3 regions of the Teredinibacter franksiae genome follow, and region 3 is predicted to be linked to each of the others. Evidence: predicted binding sites of a transcription regulator. Region 3 holds the regulator's gene; each other region holds the start of a gene.
The links. The regulator LexA, encoded in region 3, represses DNA repair genes until DNA is damaged. The targets are predictions, from matches to a motif close to ACTGTNTNTANANACAGT.
Positions count from the first base shown of each region.

Region 1: a site for LexA is predicted at 2,964-2,981, ahead of dinB (DNA polymerase IV). Genes of this name have one in related genera too.
Region 2: a site for LexA is predicted at 4,581-4,598, ahead of H5336_RS22220 (DNA topoisomerase III). Genes of this name have one in related genera too.

Region 1 is NZ_JACJUV010000001.1:1,508,943-1,516,623, forward strand. Features, by position in the region: gene H5336_RS06055 (DUF6933 domain-containing protein) at 1-369, opposite strand, end outside; gene H5336_RS06060 (ExbD/TolR family protein) at 1,226-1,642, opposite strand; gene dinB (DNA polymerase IV) at 1,809-2,885, opposite strand; gene H5336_RS06070 (hypothetical protein) at 4,009-4,851, shown strand; gene H5336_RS06075 (hypothetical protein) at 5,080-5,718, opposite strand; gene H5336_RS06080 (cyclic nucleotide-binding domain-containing protein) at 5,862-6,554, opposite strand; gene H5336_RS06085 (TonB family protein) at 7,045-7,681, shown strand, end outside.
Region 2 is NZ_JACJUV010000008.1:599,994-607,674, reverse strand. Features, by position in the region: gene tnpC (IS66 family transposase) at 1-1,571, opposite strand, end outside; gene tnpB (IS66 family insertion sequence element accessory protein TnpB) at 1,606-1,971, opposite strand; gene tnpA (IS66 family insertion sequence element accessory protein TnpA) at 1,968-2,288, opposite strand; gene H5336_RS22220 (DNA topoisomerase III) at 2,556-4,532, opposite strand; gene H5336_RS22215 (phospholipase D family protein) at 5,221-6,753, shown strand; partial or broken gene H5336_RS23960 (DUF4156 domain-containing protein) at 7,068-7,235, shown strand; gene H5336_RS22205 (rhamnogalacturonan acetylesterase) at 7,489-7,681, shown strand, end outside.
Region 3 is NZ_JACJUV010000001.1:260,453-268,133, reverse strand. Features, by position in the region: gene topA (type I DNA topoisomerase) at 1-308, shown strand, start outside; gene H5336_RS01070 (DUF6586 family protein) at 321-827, shown strand; gene H5336_RS01065 (hypothetical protein) at 909-1,166, shown strand; gene H5336_RS01060 (SulA-like leucine-rich domain-containing protein) at 1,265-1,702, opposite strand; gene lexA (transcriptional repressor LexA) at 1,716-2,318, opposite strand; gene H5336_RS01050 (dihydrouridine synthase) at 2,518-2,793, shown strand; gene H5336_RS01045 (hypothetical protein) at 2,800-3,186, shown strand; gene H5336_RS01040 (DUF6763 family protein) at 3,299-3,619, opposite strand; gene H5336_RS01035 (TetR/AcrR family transcriptional regulator) at 3,927-4,571, shown strand; gene nagZ (beta-N-acetylhexosaminidase) at 4,573-5,595, shown strand; gene H5336_RS01025 (mechanosensitive ion channel family protein) at 5,608-6,741, shown strand; gene H5336_RS01020 (phosphoribosyltransferase family protein) at 6,744-7,292, shown strand; gene H5336_RS01015 (S-methyl-5'-thioinosine phosphorylase) at 7,314-7,681, shown strand, end outside.

The DNA.
Region 1 (7,681 bases), 1.2 Mb from region 3:
CGAGCGGTCGGTTGTAGTGTCGCAGTAAAGGTGGGTATTTATGGCGGCGGCTGCGGTGTCTAGCTGCGTTTGGTTGGCGTTTAGTTTAAGCAAGGCGTTCATAAATACATCTTCAAAGCGCCATTGTAGGCTGGCGAAATCGGGCTTGGTTAAACAGGGAATAAACACCGGAAAGCGTGTGGCATTGTGTACCAGCAATACGCAGTTGCGGCGCTGCAGGGTAATTAGGTTAGCGTGCCAGTCGCCTAACGGCGAGGCTTGGTCGTTGCCCGCCACCGGCGCATTACTTTCGCTGGATGATGGCAGTAATCCGTTTTCCGCTAGCGGTAATTTGGCCCAGAGTTTTTTAGTGCAATGAATGGTAATCATAAGTGGTTTGTTCGTTGTACTGTTAAAAGCTGTTATTTTGTATAGCAGGGTTTTGTATAGCAAGGTTTAGTGCAATAGGGCCCTAGTAAGGGCTTTAGCCAGAGCCTTTTTGCATACGGTTTTACTTGCTTCTTTATGTACTGCGTTACTTCCCATTAACGCTCGTTATCCGCTTTATGTTGCGGCCCCATTCGGGTTTGAGCGATGAACATGTGTTTTTTTCACTGCTCTTTTTATGGAATAGATTAAGCCTAAACCTCTGCCGTTAAGCTGTTTAACATTACCTTGCTCTGTTCAACTCGCGTTGCTTGCCCTACTCCCAGAGCTTTTGAGAAGGTACGAGCACGGTTAACGCTGTTAAGCCTGTGATTTTGGTGTTTTTATTCTAATTCTTTTCGGCCGCCCCAACGCGCGTGCAATAGCGCGAAGCCCCCGCCAATGACGCATAAGCGCGCTGTTCAGCGCCGTATTATGCCAACAGCCGGGCTTGCCAAATAGCCTTTTCGCCGTGTTTTTGGCTAATGTGTCTATCTAGCCACCCTCTATGTGAATGTCCAGCCACCCTCGTGGGAAGATAACTAGGCGTACCAGCGTTGCGGTCGGAAGTTTTGGTTACGGCTCCAGAAAACGGGCGGAACCTAGGAGAATGGCCGAGGTAGCCACAAAGACTTATGGAGAAAGAACTACCTATGAAGCCTAAGCCTGCAACTAGATTGAATACTAGGCTCACCTAAATCATTGATTTTATTAGGGTACGGGTTAGCCGCTAGCGTTGTCGCTTTCACTAATAACCCCGTATCGGCAGACATAAAAAAAGCCGCTTAATGCGGCTTTTTTCGTATAACGAACCCTACATTTACTTCTTGCGTGGTATCAGGGATACGTTATAAACCTTGGCTTCTCGAGCCGCGTCAGCAATAGCGACGTAGCTAGAGGTTGAAGCATGTTCATGTGCCATAACCACTACACCGCCCTCTGGGCTTTCGGCGCTCTTCTGTGCAATCAATGACCGAACCGAACGAATATCGACGCGACGCTGATCGATGAAAATTTCATCGTTGGCGTTAATCTGCACCAGAATACTCTTACTTTCAGTTTCGGGTGGTGGCAGGTTATCGGTATTCTCTGGAACATTCACATCGAGAGACTTTTCTTTAATAAAGGAAGCCGTCACGATGAAGAAGATAAGCATGATAAACACCACGTCCAGCATTGGTGTCAAATCGATCTCAGCCTTGTCCTCGGCCGATTGTTTATGTTTTCTACGACTCACGTTAGATTCTCCAAAATCGAGTTAATATCGCTGCGAGCTTGGCTGCACGCGCTTGCTGCAACACAGCAATTGGCCGCCATCGGCGAAGAACGCATTCTACACGAACTTTTTGGCAACTGCCCCCCCTTTACAGATTAGGTTGATATAGGCCCAAATTTCGTTAATTTCAAATACGCTCGGTTAGGGGTAAGTGTAGCTGCTCTGGGCACGAATTGGGCTGTGCCAACCTAAAACCAACCCCTATCAGCCGTACACACCTCTTCTGGCGTAACCAGCTAATCTGCATTAAACGCTGAAAGTCGGAAAATGAAAAGAGGTCTGAGTTTCGCCCCAGGGAGGTTTCCACGGTTGTCTGTTCAAAATTATCGAATTTAAGCTTTACAAATTTCTTGCTGACGAAGTATCGACCCGCGATTTTGTCGTAACGCTGTTTAAGGCCATCGAGTAAATCAGGGAGGGATTTGGACAAATCACTGGCCGATTCCAAATCGGTTGGGAAGGTGCGCTCAATACTGATCGACTTTCTTTCTTGGCGCGGAGCGACTTCCGACTCATCAATACCTTTAGCCATACGAATGAATCGCTCAAACGAACCACCAAACTCACGCAACAGCCTATTAGTATCACAATTGCGAATATCTTGGCAGTTGTACAAACCGTACCTTGCCAGCTTGTCCGCCGTTACCTTGCCTACGCCGGGAAGACGCGAAAGCGATAAATTACCGACAAACGATTCAATATTTGCGGGTGAAACGGTAAATAGTCCATCGGGTTTATTCCAATCACTCGCGATTTTGGCAACAAATTTTACCGGTGCGATACCCGCAGAAACAGCTATACCCAGCTCCCGGGCAACCGTCTGGCGAATATCAGCGGCGATCAAGGTTGCACTACCTTTACATTGCTCACTGTTCGATACATCTATGTAGGCCTCATCAAGGGAAAGCGGTTCCATTTTTTCGCTATACCGAGAAAAGATATCGAGCATTTGGGCAGAGGCCTGCCGATACAATTCAAAATTAGGTTTTACAATGTGTAGGCTGGGGCAAAGCCTTTTTGCATAAGCAGAAGCCATTGCCGAGCGCACACCGTATTGCCGTGCCATATAATTACAGGTGGCAATAACTCCCCGCCCATTAGGATCTCCACCCACGGCAAGTGGAATATCCGCTAAATCGGGATTTTCCTTCATTTCTAGGGCCGCAAAAAAGCAATCGGCGTCAATATGAATGATTTTTTTCATTGTTTACGACTGTAGGGCAGCGATAAGAAGACTATACCGGCGATAAATATACCGTTTTAATAAGTTTACCACAGCGAAACTGTTTGCACATACAGTGGTATGTGCAGGGTGCTATCCCGCCTCCCCATATTTATGCGATAAAACTTTTTGGACTCTTTGCCGCTAAACCGTCGTGAATAGTGAAAAAATGATTTTTGCCCGATTTATTGAATTGAGTATCTATTCGCTGTAAGCAAATGCCTGCGGGCCCACCTATTAATGGATTTTAGCCTCTGCGCTACTTGGGAAGCCTTAATGTACGGTGTACGGCGGGCGGCGCAGCGAAAGGCTTATCGTCTTTCCAAATAGGCCAATGCTGCAATAAGGTTTGCTAAGCCGTGCCCTTTGGGGTTTTGTGTGCGGTTCATGCACGGCGGTAAAAATTTTCGCCAGGCCAACAGATTGTCTGTAAATTTTGTCTTGGGCACGAACCCCCACACAAAAACAGAGGCCATAAGCCATTAATTGCGGTGCCCTTACTTAAATATCGACTAAAACGGGTTTTCGATTGGTTTCGCACTCGCTTAGGCCATCGTTTTCTCGCTAAACCACTTATTACAACGATTTCGCCAACCCGTGTGCAAAAGCTCAGCGGGCTAACGCTTAAATCCATCGAGCGACGCCACATGAACACAAAAAACTTCACGGCATACCGCTCGTAAACATCTCGTTCACGGCCTTTAGCTTTATCAAAAAACGGTTTAATTTGTAAATACCAAAGCAAACTAAGCACATTGAAACAAAAAACGTCATTTACTCACTAAAATTAACGAAAATATCGGCCAGGAAGCAACAGAAAAACGTCTGATTATTTGTTTTTTACAAATTTTTTAGGAGCCTAAAACCACAAAAATATTCTCTTTTGGGGAGCCACAATTGCCGCTGCGTTGTTAACAGTTTTTTCCAAAAATTTTCGCCGTAAGTGCATTTTTTTTAGCTTCTTAGAAAAAATTGGGTTTTTTTTTAAAAAAACACTGGTAATTGTACGTAAATCGATGAAAAAACTTGAATTTTTCTTGTTATTTCGTAATGTAGTGCTACAACTTTCATTAGTACAACCAACAATAGGGTAAGGGTAATAATTATGGCCGCTAAAAAAGCAAAAGTGGTAGATCCTGTAGCCGCGCTCGAAAAGGAACTCGCTGCGCTTAAAGGCAAATTAGAAAAAGCACGCGCCGCTCAGCTCAAGTCTGCTGAAGCAACTGTTAAATCTGCCACAACCAAAGCCTCCGCCGCTGCGAAAAAAGCCTCTTCAGCTAAATCTAAAGTTGCTTCCATTCGCGCTAAAAAGAAATCTGCCGCACAATCCAAGCAACTTGCCGCAGCTCGTAAGGTAGCCAGTGCTGCCAACAACGTTGCCACCCAAGCAAAAGCTGAACTCAGCAGCGCCAAAGCTACTCTAGCGGCAGCTGCCAAAGCTGCTGCGCAGGCGAGCACTCTGGCAAAAGCAGTTGCCAAACAAGAAGCTTCTTACCTGAAGAAGGTTCAAGCAGCCGCGAAAGCCGCCGCCAAGAAAGAAGCCGCCGCCGCGAGCGTTGCTGCTCGCAAAGCCGCTATTCGTGAGAAAGCCGCTGCTAAAAAAGCCGCTGCCAAAGCTAAAATAGCAACCAAAAAAGCTGCTGCTAAGCTTAAAGCTGCTGCTAAAAAGGCTGCCGCCGCCGCTAAAGCTAAAGCAAAGAAGGCTGTAACCAAGGCGAAAGCGAAAAAAGCCGCACCTAAGAAGGCCGCCGCGAAAAAAGCCGCCCCTAAGAAGAAGGCTGCAGCCAAAAAACCGGCTGGTAAGCGAGGTCGTCCTGCGGCCAAAAAAGCGGCTCCGAAAAAAGCCGCTGGTAAGCGAGGTCGCCCTGCGGCCAAAAAAGCGGCTCCGAAAAAAGCCGCCGCTAAAAAAGCCGGTGTAAAGCGTCGTGGTCGTCCACCTAAGAAGTAAAGCTTCACGGACAACTAAAAACGGCGCCATTCGGCGCCGTTTTTTTATGTAGCAACAAAAGAACACCGCCAACAATTGATTTTTGCCTCTGCGCGGCCCGGCAAGCGTTGGTACAAGGTGGTTTGCGTAAAGGAAGTGGTTACCTGTCTAAGTAAATCAGCGCTGCAATAAGGCTGCCAAGGCCGTACACGCCTAAAGCCCCCAACACAGACTCTAAAAGCAGAAACACTAAGGCCGGGCTTTAAGCTTAACAGCGGGTTCTACACCTTCGGAAATTACGCAGTTAGCCCGATACTGTAGCTTACGCCCCGAAAGACTCCGCGCATCAAAATCCCAGTTAAACTCAGCTGCTTCTCCTTCATAAGCAATGGGTTCTACGTTATCGGGCGTTATCGGCTTCATTTGTATCATTAGTGCTGTTTTTTCTTTGTATTTTTCCAGGCAAAGGTGGCGAAACCGAACTTTCCTTTTTTCACTTTGTTCCGCTAGCCGCTGCTCCTCAGCCAGCCTAATTTGCTCCACTTCCTCTGCTGACAGTACTTCAATTACAACCGGCTTGGTGGTGAGGGTCTCTTTCGTTGTTCCGTCAACCATTTCATTGTATGAGCGACCATCAGCCTTACGACAACGAATGATAAAAATGGGCTTCCCCGGCTGACTCTGATCCAGATCCAAGCTACCCCGCAATATCTCTGTACACACATCCAATTTTTCGGCCGCCAGAGCCGATTCTTTTAAGTCTAGGTATAATTTGTGGTATTTAGTCGGAAGCCAAAGCCGAGATTCATCTAACGCGACTGCCGAACCCCCGATAAACCCAGAAAGCATGACCGCTCCACCGAATAGAATATTGCGACGTTGCATCATGAGCCCCTCGGTTAGAACGAATAAAAACAGACACTGAAAGGCATCGATGAGTTAAATCGATGCCTTCATCTCACGTTAATAATAGTGTAAGTAGGCGCGAAAGGGGGGAGAGCTTGGCCGCTCGCTTGCCCAGGGCTGTTAGACTAGCCTAGGGCAATCAACGTGTTGTAATCTAATTTTTCTCTCGGGGATATTGAAAGGCGGTCAAATTCGAAATTCCAGTGTACAAGTAGCCTAGCCAAGGCACGAGCCTGCTCGTCTAAACTTTTTAGTTCTTCTAGCGTACCTTTCGGCCCGGTATACAGTTTTACTTTTCGATGATTGGAAGCAAAGGCCTGATCGGGGTAGGACATACGATAAACTTCAAGCTTCCAACGCAGGTTGTGGACCATGTTGCGGTAGTACTCAAGCTTAGTGTTCACCGAAATTTTGTGTACATCTTCCAGTTCGCCAAACACGGTAAAATCGGTTCCAAACACCATAACCGATTTGCAATGAGGGTCGGCAACAATGGTTGCTGTTCTTTGATGATCGATAAGAATAGCCAAGTCGCCAAAAACTTCGCCTGGCGTAATGTAATTCACCACTTTGCGATCGCTTTCACCACTGCCGACAACTACCGCTAGCTGTCCCCTTAAAAGAAAGTAGAGCCACTGATCGTTTTGCCCCTGCTCCATCAACACTTCGCCGGGTCGGTATTCAATGACGCGCGAATAACTCATTAGCAAGTCGTACTGGTACTGATCCTGCTGTTTAATTGCTTTGTAGAAAGGAATAGAAGATAACAGTGTATCCAGCGATTCCTGACGATATTTATGTAATGGATGAACTTCCATAAGTCAGTGGCCTAAGGTCTTTCGAAATTAAAGATCAGCGAAGGATTGTTCTTGAAACATAGACGATTTACCGTGCCACGAGTCAATCTAGGCGCCCTTCGGCTGACAATTTTCCATTTTTGTAGCCTGAATCACGCCCGACTCGCCAGGGACGGCCATTCTACTTCGAACAATTCCATTTTGGCACCCTACTCTACTCAATAACCGCTACTGCCACCGGGCGCACATGTATGCATTACTCAAAACCGGCTCCTTTACCCTCCCCGGTTTGAGATAAGGAAGAATTGGTGTACAGTAGTACTTTAGTTTCAGATTGATTGGCTGCCCTCTTCTAATGGCGCATGTTTCCCGATTAATTCTGTATAAGATATGTGACAACGGAGACAACTAAGAAAGCGGCAAAAGCTGCCCGTAATTTCTTAGAACGACAGGGACAGTACACCATAAAAAAAAACATCAGGGTAAGTATCAAACAGGCTACGAGACTCATATGTGTAAAAAAAATATTCTACGCTACCTCAAGTACAAACTATTCATTGTTGTCGCGCTCTTGTTCACCTCTCATTCCTTCGCCGACACTTTGTTAAATGGTATTGCTATCCACTCCGAACTCGGAAAAGACCGCTTCATTGCCGGGCTTTCAACCTCTTCCTTGTCGTCCGACTCGCGCGAGATTTTACTAGCCGCTGGAGACAAGCAGATACAGGTTCGAATTCTAGCCAGCCGCTTATCCGCTCGCAGCTTTAAGCGAATGTGGATTGAAGGTATGGCCATTAACTCCAGCTCAGCCGAACTAACAGCAAACGCCCAAAACATGGCCGACTTCAGTAACATGCTGAAGATAAAACTGATTGCGGGAGATATTTTTACTATTAGTCGCCAGGGGGAATCGGTAAACGTTATTCTCAACGGCACACAGTTAGGTGAAATATCCAGTACCGTGTTTTTCGACCTGCTGCTACGCACCTGGATTGGCCCTGTACCGCTATCTTCAAACTTTAGAGACGATTTGCTCGTTGCCGGTAACATTGATGACGCCTTACTTTCACAGTTCGACTCAACCCTGCCGAGCGACGAGCGTATAGCCGCCGTGCAAAATGCCGTTGAGTCTCAACCCAAGCCGGTAT
Region 2 (7,681 bases), on a different contig from region 3:
TCTGCGTAAGGCAATTTTTTCAACATATCCTTAAAATAACCATAAGGCTCAAGCCCATTCGCTTTTGCCGTTTCAATTAAACTGTAGTAAATCGCGCTGGCATTTGCCCCTTTCGGAGTATCACTAAAAAGCCAATTACGTCGACCAACACAAAAAGGTCGTATGGCGTTTTCCGCTAGAATATTGCTGATGGGGATTTCCCCCTGCTCGCAGTATAAGGTCAGCTTTTCCCACTGGTTTAAGGTGTAGCTAATAGCTTTCCACGTTAATCCTTCTTTTGATACCCGACTTTCATTTTTTTCTAGCCAAGTTTTTAGTGTGTTGAGTAAAGGGACGCTTTCCTGCTGTCGGGTTTGGATTTTTTCTTCGGCTGTTTTGCCTTGTATCTGGCGCTCAACCAGATAAAGCTTGTTGATAAGCGATAATCCCATGCGGGCCTTGCTGGGAGCTCTCGATTTTGCGTTAGCTTTTAAATCTTTGCTTGCTGCTTTTTCGGCTTCGTCAAACTTGCGGCGTGCATGATCCCAGCACCCAGCATGTTGGAGTTTCTGCTTTTTCACCACAGCATTGTAGCCAGCATAACCATCAGTTTGCAGAGCGCCATTAAACCCTTCTAACAGGCGCAACGGCACATCCTTACTTCGAGATGGATCATACTCAAACAAAACACTGGGATGATCTGGAGGCCCTCCACGGGTTAACCACATCCACTTGTCACTGGTTGCGCTCCGACCGGGTTCTTTGAGCACCTGAACGCGGGTCTCATCGGCTTGTATAAGATCACCATTCCATTGATGCTCTCGCATTAGCTTGATTAGCGGAGCAAGCTGTAACGATAAACGTATTAGCCAATTGGCCAGTGTAGTGCGTGTAACACTGCCACCATAGCGCCCCAAAATGCCTTCTAAACGATAGAGTGGCAACGCATCCATGTATTTAGCAGTAATGATGTAGGCCAATGTGTTGGTGCTGGCAACAGCTTTCGGTAGCGGGTGTTTAGGTAAGGGGGCAGAAACAATTCTACGCTTATTTTCTCCGCCAATATTTTTATCTTCGTCGTCGATAAAAATCGCTTTTTCTTGCATCAGTTCAATCACTTGAACCTGTGCCGGGATAATATCCAGCTCTTCTTTAACTTTGACAAAGTAGGTGTCGATAGCGCCGTCTTTTGCCTCATCACTGAGTTCAATGCGGTGCTGAACACGCGGTATAGTGGGATTTAGCCCTTTGCGGCCCGAGGGCTTTTTCTTCTTGGGCTCATCATCGGCTTCCTGCTCAACCTCTATGGCTTCTGCTTCATCAAACATCCCCAGCTGATTAGGCTGTTGCTCGCTACTGCGGCCATACAGTTTTTGTTTTTGTTGCCGAAGCAGCTCTTCCAGTACGGCAATTCGAGCTTTTTGCGACTGTATGACTTGAGTTTTTTTGCCAATGACCTGATCTTTTTCGTCAAGTAGATTTTCTTTTTGTTCGAGCTGCGTATTTTTTTCCAGCAGCAGATCGCGCCACGAACCTTCATCAAAAGTGGAGTCGCTATCGCTTACATTCTGAGTATTTGGAGGTGAAGTCATGGCGTGGATTATACCAAATTATCCCCCGCTATTTTTAAAATACTGTTTCGTAATGCAGTTTTTTATGGGGTTTCATCGCGCTCAGATCATAGCCATCCAGCAGCCAATTTAATTGTTGTCCGCTGAGGGTGATAATGTCATCCCCCTGCCTAGGCCACTTGAATTTTTCTTCGGCTAAGCTCTTGTAATACAGGACAAAACCGTTTCTTTCCCAAAATAGGCATTTGATTTTGTTGCGGCGCTTGTTGGTAAAGCCATAAAGGCGCCCTTCAAATACGTTATGCCCCAGCTCCCGCTCAACAATGGCACTGAGTCCATTAAACGATTTCCTGAAGTCTACAGGCTTTCGATAAAGGTAGATAACGGGTAGCGACCGCGAGGGTCGCATTACTTCGTTCATTGTAGCGTGCACATTAATGCGCTCACTAGCGGTAAGGTTTGTGTGCTTATCCCTTCGATTGTATGTCCGCTGGCCAGGCGTAAACTTAAACATTCAGCGCCGATGGCATTGGTGCTCAAAACACTAACTTGGCTAAAGCCTGTTGATTGCGCATCTGGGCTAAGTGCTTGGGGTTCATACTTGCGTTTGTAGTATGACAGCTGGTGAGCGACCAAGCCTTGCTCTCGGCAAAATTGAGAAAGTGGTAAACCAGATTCTCGCCATGCTTTGAGTTCGACCCGCCAGTCAATTGGGGGGGTACGCGTTTGTTTTTCCATAATGGACTCCTTGGTTAGGGGGGGCCATTATGAGCTGATGATTGTTGGCTGGGTATTACCCGGGTTAATGGGCGCTTACGATATAAAGCTAAATGATGATTAATGCTGGTAGGTAATTTTGAAGGTGTCGCTCTAGTCCTCTGTGTCAGGCTAGTTGCTATTTTTAGAGAATGATGATGGTGTGGGTACAAATCTAGTGATAAAACACAAAGCCCTAGAACCTATGATCAATAACGTCAATATTGACGAACCTACAAGCAAATTCTACTAGCCCATAGCGCTTGATTTTTTTGAAGAGCGCTTTGTGGGCTTGCTGGGTTTTTTCTTCTTGAAACGTTTTGCGCTAACGTTTGCTTTTATGCCCTTAAGCGCGGTAGGCAGCACATTCTGACTTTGATTGATAAGTTCTCGTAAGCTTTTCTCTAAAGGCTCCATAAAGGCAGCGTAATTGGCCTGCTTTTGACTGATAGCATTCAGCGAAGCCTCCCACTGCGCGGTCATGTTAGGCAGTGTGGCACTGTGTGGTAGGCTGGCAATTAAACCTCTGGCTGCTTCGGTTGAACGAATTTGCTTGCCCTGACGAACGAGGAAACTACGCTTAAACAGTAAGTCTAATATTCCCGCGCGCGTGGCTTCTGTGCCAAGCCCGTCGGTTTCTTTTAGTATTTTACGAATACTCTCATCACTTACATAACGGGCAATACCGGTCATTGCGGCGAGTAAGCTCGCATCAGTAAAATGTTTTGGTGGTTGAGTATTTTTTTCCAGCAGCTCCCCCTCTAAGCAGTGCAGTGAATCGCCCTTTTTGAGTGTGGGAAGGTCAATTGCGCTAAATTCTTCTTCGTTAGTGTCTGTATTGTTGCTCGCGGTAGCATTAGGTTTGCGTTCAAACAGTACTTTCCAGCCGGGCTTATGGGTAACGCGTGCTTTGGCGACAAATAAGCCGCCAGCAATAAGTACTTCAATGGTGGTATCCCTGTATTCCCATTTCGGATAAAACTGCGCGAGGTATTGGCGAGCGACTAATTCGTAAATATTAATTTCCAGCTTTGTTAAACGGGAAAAATCCGATTTTTTAAGGGTGGGGATAATCGCGTGGTGGGCATCCACTTTACTGCTGTTCCAGGCCCTCGATTTAAGGCGGGGATTCGCTGCCTGCGCAGCTTCGGTTAACGACGTACTATTCGCGGAAATAGTGGCCAGTACTTGGCTTGCCTGTGCGTAGTGCTCTACGGGTAAATACCGGCTATCGGAACGCGGGTAAGTAATGAGTTGATGGCGCTCATAAAGCGCCTGACAAATATCCAGGGTTTGCTTAGGGCTGTAACCGAAGCGTTTTGCCGCATCAATTTGTAGCGAAGAAAGATTGTAGGGCAACCCAGCCGCAGAACTCTTTTTTACTTCGGTTACAGCGTTAACACTTGCTGGAGTATCGGTAATTCGGGTAATAACGTTGTTGGCTAAGGCTTTATTTAATACCCTGCCTTCGGCGTCCATATACGGTTGGCAAGCATCGCTGGGTTGCCAGCGCGCACTAAACTGTTCGCCGGTGGGGGTGCGTAAATGTGCCAGTACTTGATAAAAAGGCTTGGACACAAACGCTTCTATTTCTTGGTCTCGTCGTACCACTAAGCCTAATATAGGTGTTTGTACACGGCCTACGGACAGCAAACCTTGGTAGCCTACCTTTTGCCCCTGCAAGGTGTAGGCTCTGGTCATATTAATGCCGTATAACCAGTCGGCTCTGGAGCGAGCCAGCGCCGAAGTGGATAGTGCCGCAAACTCACTATTAGGGCGCAACTGACTTAATGCGCGGCTCACGGCAGCGGTATTCATATCACTGATAAGACAGCGTTGAACGGCCCCACGCTTGGTGCGGCTTACCCCCAAAAAGTCGATCACTTGGTCAACCAGTAGTTGGCCTTCTCTATCGGGGTCGCCAGCATGTATGAGCGTATCCGCTGTTTTTACCCATTTGCGCAATACACTCAATTGTTTTTGAGTGCTGGCTTTTGGCTGTAATTGCCACTGCGTAGGGACAATAGGTAAATGCTCCATTCGCCAGGGCTTAAAGGCACTGTTGTAGGCTTCTGGCTCGGCTTGCTCTAGTAAATGCCCAATACACCAACTGACCACATCGCCATTGCTTACACGGATAAACCCCTCTCCGCGCTGATGCGGTTTGGGTAGCGCCTCGGCAATAGCGCGACCAAGACTGGGTTTTTCGGCGATATAAAGTTTCATAGCGGTAGGTTACTGTTTTTATATGGCTGTTCGGATGCTAGTCACAAAGCTGTTGTTATATACAGCATAACAGTAAGGCGCAAAAGAGCCAAATTGGAAGCCAAGGCCTTGCATGAAGCGTTTTATAGTTTAAGGGCATCTCTAAGAATTGATTTTAGCCTCGGCTTAGTCTGGCAAGCCTTAGTTTAGGGCGGGCTGCATAACGGAAGGCTGGTTGCCTTTCCAAGCAGGCCAACGCTGTAACAGGGTTTGTTAGGCCGGGTCGTTTGGGCTTTTTGGACGATTTATGCACGGTGTTAAAATTTTTCGCGAGGCCGCTAGCATGCCTGTAAATTTTTCCTTGCGCACAAACCGAACACAAAACAAGAGGCTAAAAGCCATTAGTAGGGCTGCCTTTTGGGCCGAGTAGGCTAGGTATGGATACGCTAAAGGCGCGCGCTATGATATCCGTATTGGGGGCGATCAGTTTTCTACTGTCGTGGCAATTGGTTGTTGGCTCATCTATGATGCCAAAACGGTGCTGATGTGTTTGGAAAGGTACTGCGCAGGGCGAGTTGCGCTAAGGCTTGGTAGGCAGCGCAGCACTAAAATGAGTTAACAGAGGTGGCCTAAAATACTTGGGTGTGTGTGTTTCTCCTCTGTTAAAACACATAAAATAATTTTGCCGGAACCCATTGGGAAAGCGTGTATGGCTAAGTTTTTTTTGCGATGCAGGTCATTATGCCTAGCGCTTGGTTTGTTTTTGCTCTCAGCGTGCGCCGAAGCCAATTTTGAAGGTGGAAAAGCTCAAGCTCAAGTATTAGGCGGGAGTGGCTCATCAAGCTTAAGGGTTTATACGCAGGCGTGGGGAAAAGAGCACGGGTACCGTAAATCGGCATTTTATCCACTTAGGGAGGGATTGGATGCGTTGGGTGCAAGATTGCGTTTGCTCGATGCGGCTGAGCAGAGCATAGATGTCCAATATTTTTTGATGAAGGACGATGTCGTTGGGCATTTATTTTCATCCAAACTATTGGCTGCAGCCGATAGGGGGGTGAGGGTACGCTTTTTACTGGATGATATTTTTACCACAATAACCGATGTGGATTTATATGTGCTTGATCAGCACAGAAACATTGAGGTTAGGCTATTTAACCCGATAGCCAGAAGGGGATTTAGACATTTAAACTATATTAGCGATTTTAGCCGAGCTAATCGGCGTATGCATAATAAGTCATTTACCGTTGATGGTTGTTTTACCATCGTTGGTGGAAGAAATATAGGTTCGGAATATTTTAGTCTTAAAGAAAATTCTGAATTTTTTGATTTAGACGTATTGGCGATGGGAGCCGTTGTAAAAGATGTGGCCGACAGCTTTGATGAATTTTGGGGTCATAGTAAAGCTGTGCCTATCGAGGATTTAGCCGATAAACCGAGTGAAGCGCATCTCGATAGCGCGAAAGCCGGAATTGAGCAGGTTATGCAGAGTGAGGGTATCGATATTTATCGACGCGCGATTGATTCTCGCCTACTTGATGATCTTATTGAAAAGCGAATAGACAGTTTTGTCGCAGACGCTTATGTCATATCCGAAAGCCCTAAAAAGCTGGAGCTTTCCGTGGGCGATAGCTCAATGCGCCTGAGCCGGGAGATCGGTGATATTCTGTTGAATGCAAAGGCGGAAGTGGTCATCTTCAATCCTTATTTTATACCCACCAAAAAGGGTATGCCGTTTTGGCAGCAGGTTATTGATAATGGTGTGCAGGTGTCATTGATTACCAATTCACTCGCATCGACCAATCATGTGCCTGTCCATTCTGCCTATGAAAAATACCGTAAAGACCTACTGAAAATGGGCTTTAGCTTATTTGAAGCTCGGCCCGATGCAATGCAAATTATTAAGGGCGTTGACCAGGTGTCTACGCTGCACACTAAGCTAATTGTTGTCGATAGGCGTTATGCGTTTATAGGTTCCCTTAATATGGACCCTCGCTCGGTCATTATTAATACGGAGATGGGGATATTAATCGATTCAAAAGAGCTGGCAGAGAAGTTGCTGGCTAACCGCGATGCTGTTTTCGAAAAAATTGTCTACCAGTTACATCTTAGTCAAGACAATGAAATTGAATGGCATGGCCGTGATTTCTCCAAGACGGTAATTCACCAAAAAGAACCGCAAACAACTTGGTGGCGTCGTTTTACCGTTAATGTGTATAAATTGCTCCCTGAGGGCCAGCTGTAATAAAGGGGGTGGTCTGGTAGGGCTTGTTGCAGTGTTGGGCTGCTTAAAAGGGCAGTCGGGCTTCCTTTGCGCAGGCCGACTTGAACTTCGTTTGCCTGGTAGAGTGGAGACTAAAGTCAATTAATCGAGGCATACAGAAGGTAAGTATGATGCACAAAAATAGTATATTTTGTGTTAAGGCAAGAAAAGTGTGCATGGCACTCGCTATATGCCCTTATTTGCTATTGCCTTTCTGTAGCTTGGTTACAATTAGTGACGTTAATCAGCAGGCTGAGGACGTTCGATTATACGAGGCCTAGGAGCAAGTTGAAAACTGTCAGTTTATGGGTGAGGTGATTGGCACAGAAGGTCACTGGTATAACTACCTGTTTATGTCTAATAAAAATATTACGCAAGGTGCTCTTAACGACATTAAAAATCAGGCACAAAAGTTGGGGGCCAAAGCTGTCCATATTCATAGTAATATGTTTTTTACTAATTAGGTTACATTGCTGGGGGAGGCCTATAAATGCTAGGCCATTCGTAGCTTTGTATAGCGTTAGGGTAATCTCAATCGTACAGTTTGATTGAAGAAGTTGAATGTAGCCGTGCATATAATTCTACTGCGGCCTCTTTTAAAGTAGATGTCTGTGGCGTTTAGCTCGTATCTGACAGGAGTTAGGGGTTAGGGGTTAGGGGTTAGGGGTTAGCGGTTAGCGGTTAGGTAGCCACGGTCAATGTAAAACGGGAGTGTAGATGAAAATACAATTGCTTATTCGTTATCTCGTGCTGGGTATGATGTTACTGGCGAATGCAGGGCAGGGCAGTACCCTTTTTGTTGCCGGAGACTCTACCGCCGCAGGTTATGATAAACCCGACCAGCAGGGTTGGGCAGCGCTGCTGCAAGACTATATCGACCCAGCTGTTGCCGTAGTGGACAATCGTGCAA
Region 3 (7,681 bases):
GCCAATTCCCTAAGAATCGGGAAACGCGGGCGCCGTTTGTTAAGGAGTTGCTCCCTCATAAAGAAGAGATCGACCCTAAATACGATTTTCTCTTTTCTGCCCCAGCGCAAGACGACAATGGTGTCGACACTCTCGTACGCTATAGTCGTAAAACTAAAGAGCAGTATGTTCAATCTGAAGTTGATGGCAAAGCGTCGGGCTGGAAAGCGTTTTATGAAAACGGTAAGTGGGTTGTAACGGCAAAAGCAGCGGCGAAGAAGAAGGTCGCGCCAAAGCGCAAAGCAGCCGTTAAGAAAGCCAAAAAATAAAGTGGCTGCTTGATGTCTGCAGAAGATTATCGAAGGAGTGTGGACAGGCAGCTGGTATTTTCCCGCTGGCAGTTAGATGTCGCCGAGCAGGGGCCTAGCGCCCTCAGTCGGCAGAGCTGCATGCAGGCGGCCGTCCTCCAGTTGTCATGTGCGCTGGATTGCTACCTTTCAGAGATTACTCCACGGTCTTCAGGCTCAGGAGGTGGTTTCGCTCAACGGCTGGCGGCTCTCGATACAACGGTCGATTTTCGACTGCAGGAACTGAGGTTGTATTTAGGTGATGCGGGTTCCTGGTTGAACGATTTGTTAAGCCTTGCCAATTCCTGCACTGAAGTGCCTTTGGCTGAATCTGGGCTTGCCCAGGCTGGTGATAGAATTGGTGGCAACGGCCTCATTGCAAGCACTGCCGAGCAACGGCCAATAGGCTGGGATTCAGTGGATGTTCGCATACTTGGCCAAATTCTTGAGTCCTTTCAGCAAATTGTGACTCGCCACAGAGATCTATCGATCGAGCAATAAACGCGATACTTAAGCCTTTGCTCTAGTGGTATAATGCGTGCCAGTAAACGAATTAACCGGCAGATAGAGTTAGTGGATCGCATGTCGACATTGTATGAAATTGTAGAATTGGAAAATGGCGATATCGCATTGCAGCGTGCAGATGCCGAGGGCTCAGAGCCTTTGGTGCTAATTAAGTTTTCCGAAGAGTCACTTTACTTTTTGAATGAAGCAAAATTTGATGTGGCAAAAGCCATGATAGAAGCTGGCCTTGAAGCTGCAAGCGATATTCAGGAAGAGGTAGTTGAAGAGGGTCATGGGCAAGAGCAAGAAACCCCTTTAGATAATACGCTTCACTAAGATTACAGCCGCTATTAAGCCCCGCCAAGCCCCGCCCCGTATTAAATCTCGCATACTAATCGCTGTTATGGCTGCACTTTTTTGAGTGATTCTGAGATTTAATGACGCGATCGAAATATCAAGCCTCGGCAATTTCCCTGGCGACAAGCCGAATCGAAATTATCAAAATCCAATTTAGATAGGTGTTCAACGTTGGCCACCACGGTAGAGCTGGTGCCATTGGATAAAGCTTCCCATAGCACCCAACTCACGTCTTTCTGGTTAACGCGAACGACTTGCACGTTTTGTAATTGGAATCCGTAGGTGGAAAGGTCAGCTTTGCTGATTTCAGTTGTGGTAATCCAAGTGAGCCATCGATTTTGTGTTTGATGGCTCAAGTGTGCAAGCATCGGCAAAACCATTTCAAAATTACCGATAAAATCGCTTCCGCTAACAGGGAGCACAATTTCAGTCAGGCCAGAGGACTTTTTTTCTGGTGGCTGCGGTTGCGTTGCCGGGCTAACCGGGTGGGCGTTTTTCGCTACTGGATTTGCCATAATGTCCTACCTTTTAGCTACGGCGAATTACGCCGACACTTAAACCTTCAATCGAGAAGTTTTCATCGCGAAGATCAACTTCGATAACGTTAAAGTCGGGGTTTTCGGGCCAAAGTTCTACTGTTGCGCGATTGCGTTCACGCTTAAAGCGTTTAACGGTTACCTCGTCTTCAATGCGGGCGATAACAATATCACCGTTTCTAGCCTGATCTGTTTTATGCACCGCCAGCAGGTCGCCATCGAGAATACCGACATCCTTCATGCTCATACCGTGAACGGTAAGTAGGAAGTCAGCACGTGGAGTGAAAAAGCTGTGGGGAATGTCGCAATAGTCTTCGATATGCTCTTCAGCGAGGATGGGGCTACCGGCTGCTACACGACCTATAAGCGGCAAGCCTGACTGTGTGTCGGGCAGGCGTATTCCGCGAGAAGCACCTGCGATCATTTCGATTGCGCCTTTGCGGGCAAGTGCCTTTAGGTGTTCTTCAGCAGCGTTTGCAGACTTGAAGCCCAGTATTTCTGCGATTTCAGCTCTTGTAGGCGGGTAACCCGTGTCCTGAATGTGTTCTTTGATGAGTTCTAGAATCTGTTGTTGCCTAGCGGTAAGTTTGATCATTTTTCCCCCAATTTGGTGCGCGAACCAAAATTGATGTTGATGTGACGTAGTAGGGTCTGTTTGCATGTACAGTATGTGGGATTATATACAGTATTGTCCAGCATGCAACCTTTTAACGCTAATCCAGCCAAGGTAAGGCTCAGGTTGGTGGTGTTGTGGATGTGTCTGTTAAACTTAAGCTCCTTGTATGGAGTAAGCAATGTCTGAATTAAAAAAATCTAGGTTTCCTAATATCACCCTTGGTGTAAAAGGGAAGCTTGCTAGGTTAAAAGAGAGGGTTGATATTCGTATCAGGGAAAAAGCGATAGCGCGCGCCAAAACACGCATATACTTACATGGGAAAACACCAGACGATTACGCCCCTGAAATATTAGAAACTATTGTTAAAGAGGAGGAGGACAAGTTGAAGAGTGAACTGAAAGATCGGTCGATTATTGTACTTCTTGCCGCTTTGGGGTTGTCCTTTTGGTCATAAATTCCTATGTTTAGGTTTCTCGCAAAATCCTTTGTTGCCACGGTTTTTTTCAAGCGTTACCGGCGGGCAATTATTTCTACGCTCTCTCTGTTTGTGTTTTATTTTGTCGTTTCGCTGGTGCACGACGATTATTTTGTTTACGCGCGGGCGGTGGAAAAAGAGGGTGCTCTGGCATGGGCATTTCTAGTGAAGTGGGCTGTTCTGTTTTTAGGCACAGGTATTTACTACTTGATTAACTTCCCTTTTTTACAGGTCAAAAAAAAGCACGGTCAACAGGGCTCGGCTTCTGTGGAGGAGCACAAGGAGGAGGCGAAGCCAGCTGAGGAGGACCCATTTTCGACGATTCGAAAAAAGAAGGTGCTGAAAAGTAAAGGTGATTTTAGCCTGAAATAACAGGCCGATGAACCGCAACGGGGCGATGATTGCGGTTGGAGCTAATGTTTTGCATAGCGGTATCCATGTGCGGGGTGCGCGCTTGGTTTCTTGGCTGAGCTATATCGGTTAATTACATAAAATCATCGAAACCTGAGAAAGGTTCCGGTTCGATAAGCTCTAGAGGATTGCTGTAGCTGTTGTTAATATGATTTGGGCTGTCTTCCCAAGGGTCTGAGTAAGACGCGCCATAACCCGCATTCGCATCTTCCGGTGCTGCAGCTGTTACTATGTGTAGTTGCCCCCAGGATTCAATTTCAAACTCGTCAATATCGCCATCGGCATACTGTACTTCAATTGTGCTGTTGTGTTCGTCTACGGCAACAATTTCGAAAACCTGCATGCTTGAGGTGTCTTGGTACCAGTTGCCTACGGTTGGGAATATCTTGGCCATGTGTAAACTCCGTTATTGCTACTTTAAAACTAACACCTTCCCGCATGATTCGCACGGTGTTGGGTCTTACTAGGGTGAAAATTTAAAGGGTTAGGGGTATGATGAGGATAGTGTTGTAACAGATTGATTTTTGGCGTTTTTTTTGGGGAAATGTTAAGCGGGCCCTAGTGTTTATAAAATTTGCTGCTATAGAGACCGTGCCGTAAATACTAAAATAATCTATTCAAACCCATCCGATTTTTTGGAAGCAGGCAAGATTGCCTGCGATCCAGCCCTCATTACTAAGATTCAGCGGAGGATTCAAACAATGGCTCAAGGCGAAACTGGGGAAAAAATTCTTCATGCGGCAGGTATTCTATTTGCAGAGCGAGGGTTCGCAGAAACCTCTCTACGCACCATTACAGGGATGGCTGAAGTCAACCTGGCGGCAGTCAATTATCATTTTGGTTCGAAGAAAGAGCTTATTCAGGCGGTATTTACCAGCATTTTAGGGCCTTTTTGCAAAATGTTGGATTCAGAAATTACAAAGCTAGAGGCCGATACCGCCGGTGGTACTCCGACTGTTGAGCAGGTTCTGATTTGTGTGTCGAATGCATTGCTTAAAACGCCAGCCGAAACGGGCGTTGGGGTTCAACGTATTATGAGGCTGCTAAGTTTGGCGTATACACAATCACAGGAGCATTTGCGTAAGCATCTTGTCGCAAACTTTGGAGAAACTTACGCCCGCTGTTCAGGATTATTACAAGCGTCTGTTTCAGGTTTGACGCCTGTTGATTTTTACTGGCGGCTGAATTACATGCTCGGTGCGGTTATATTCACCCTTTCAAGTTATGAGTCACTTAGGGCTATTTTGAATAGCGATTATGGCCAAGACAGTGGTTTGGAAGATGTTCTTAATTCAATGATCCCATCGCTAGCCGCCATTTTAAAGGCCCCCAGCAGCAAAGGTTAAAATGTTTACTGAAACTACTCTTGGCCCCGTTGTAATCGATATTGCGGGGACATTCCTCGATGATTCGGATAAGGAATTACTTTCCAACCCTTGGGTTGGCGGCGTTATATTGTTTACGCGTAATTATTCTTCTGTTATTCAATTACAGGCGCTGACATCTGCGATAAAAGCGATTAATGCCAATTTAATAATTGCTGTGGATCATGAAGGGGGGCGAGTTCAGCGCTTTCGCGAGGGTTTTACCCGTATTCCAACTATGCAGTCGGTAGGTAATCGATTTTTGATTGATGCCGTTGAAGGTTTGCGCTGCGCCCGAGAAGCTGGGTGGCTAATGGCAGCGGAGCTAATTGCGAGTGGTTTGGATATTAGTTTTGCACCTGTTTTGGACGTGGATGAGAGTCTTAGCGATATTATCGGTGATCGCAGTTTTGGCGTTAGCCCAAACGTTGTGGTACAGGTTGCAAGGGCATTCATGGCTGGAATGAAAGAAGCCGGGATGGCAAATACGGGAAAACATTTTCCCGGTCATGGTGGTGTTAGAGCGGATAGCCATCTGGAGCTGCCGGTGGATTCACGCGAACTTAAGGCTTTGGAGTCTCGCGATATTGTACCCTTTAAGGCGCTTGGAGCCGAACTCGATGCACTTATGCCTGCGCATATACTTTTTCCTGCAATCGATGCCGAGCCGGTTGGTTTTTCTTCGTGGTGGATACGTCAATATCTGCGACAAGAACTCCAATTTAAAGGCGTTGTTTTTAGTGATGATTTATCTATGGAAGGTGCCACCGGCGCTGGAGGTTATGGTTCACGTGCACTGGCGGCGCTGTCTGCAGGGTGTGATGCAATATTAGTGTGCAATAATCGCGACGGTGTTTTAGAGGTGTTGCATACCTTGTCGACCAGCTTAGATAAGGTTCCTGCCTCTCGGTTGGAATCGATGTCTGCAAATGTTACCCAGGAATGGGGAGCTTTACGTCAATCTGAGCGCTGGAATGGTGCTCGAGAAATTCTTCAAAATTTGTAAAACGAGTTTGTTATGGATGCACTGTTTGAAAAAATTAATCGTTTGTATGTAGCGGGTGTCGGCAAAGAAAACCTTTGGGTCGTCGACATGTTTGTTGTTGTTCTAGTTACTTTATTGGTTGCAGCTATTCTTGGTCGGTTTTTACAAAAGCTGGAGGCTAAATCGCTACAGACAAAAACTGTTTGGGATGATGCGTTGATTCGCTCGTTACAGCGGCCGGCAAAGTGGTTGGTTTGGGGGGTAGGTATAACCACTGCCGCCGATATGGCCAGTACAGCTTCGTCGTCATTGATCCTAGATTCGGTCGACAATGTGCGCCACATAGGCATCGTTTTTATTGTTGCGTGGTTTTTGACGGGTTTTATCAAGCAAGCAGAATCAAATTTGATGGATCCCGATTATAGTCATAAGCCAATGGATCGTACTACGGCTATGGCGCTGGGCAAGCTTTTGCGCGTGTCGGTTATTATCACCTCTTTACTGGTTGCTCTTCAGGGGCTTGGGTATAGTGTCTCCGGCGTTTTGGCATTTGGTGGTATAGGTGGTATAGCGGTTGGTTTTGCCGCAAAAGATTTGTTAGCCAATTTTTTTGGCGGCTTGATGATTTATCTGGATCGCCCATTTGCCGTTGGTGATTGGGTTCGTTCTCCCGACAAGGACATTGAGGGCACAGTGGAAGATATAGGTTGGCGTTTAACGCGTATCCGAACCTTTGAAAAACGACCGCTTTACGTACCTAATGCAACTTTTACCCAGATATCGGTCGAGAACCCATCCCGAATGTCCAATCGTCGCATCTATGAAACCGTCGGTATACGCTACAGCGATGTGTCAAAAATGGGTGATATTGTGAGTGAGGTTAAAAGCATGCTGCTTGCCCATGAGGCGGTGGCTACGGATTCTACGATTATTGTGAATTTTAATTCATTTGCCTCCAGTTCATTGAATTTCTTTGTTTACTGTTACACGCATACGACTGACTGGGTGAAGTTCCATCAAATAAAGCAGGATGTACTGTTAAAAGTTGTCGGTATTGTCGAATCTCATGGAGCAGAGTGTGCCTTTCCTACCACTACGCTACATATTCCTGAGCCTGTGAATGTTCAGGCGCTTGGCCCTGAAACCGGCGGCATGGTGGCTGACTAGTTATGGATAGTTTGTTGGCCCAAGCGGACACATTATATTCTTATGAGCAGTCGGTAGCGGCAATAGAGGTATTGTCGGATGTGCTAAATAAACATTTTGAAAATTTCAGTGGTGAAAAAATTGTCGCGCTAACGTTATTAAATGGCGGCATCGTTTTTGCTGGAATGTTATTGCCGAAATTATCTTTTGCTCTACAGCTCGATTCCGTTGGTGTATCACGCTACAGGGAGCATGAAACCGGTCGTGATTTACGTTGGCATTCTAAGCCTAGAGCTTCTTTAGTAGGAGCAAACGTTCTGCTCCTTGATGATATTTTTGATCAAGGTATTACGCTAGAGGAGGTTAAAGCTTGGTGTGTTGATCAGGGGGCCAACTCTGTAGAGAGCGTTGTACTTGCCTGGAAGCAATTGGAAGAGAGTGAGGGTGAAGCCTGCAAAGCTAAGCCAGATTTTTATGCGCTAAGTATACCGGATAAATTTGTGGTGGGCATGGGAATGGATTTCGCTGGTAATTACCGAAACGCGCCGGGAATATTTGTTTTAAAAAAGTAAGTGCGGTTGAGTATAGTGAACATGAAAAAAATTGCTGTAATCGGTGGTTCCGGTTTTTATGAGTTCCCTGAGTTGGGGCGTAATGAATCGGTGAGCCAAATGACCCGTTTTAGTGATACTCCCATTGAATTACGCCGTGCAGTTTTAACCGGTCGCAGTGTTTTTTTTATGCCCCGACACGGCTCCGCTCATCATTGTCCTCCGCACAAAATAAATTACCGAGCCAATATTGACGCGCTGGCCGCGTTAGGGGTGGATGCGATTATTGCCGTTAATGCTGTCGGTGGCATTAGTGATGCGTGTGCACCTGGTAATATTGTGTTACCGGACCAGATAGTGGATTACACCTGGGGGCGAGAGGGCACTTTTTTCGATGAGTTTGAAGATGA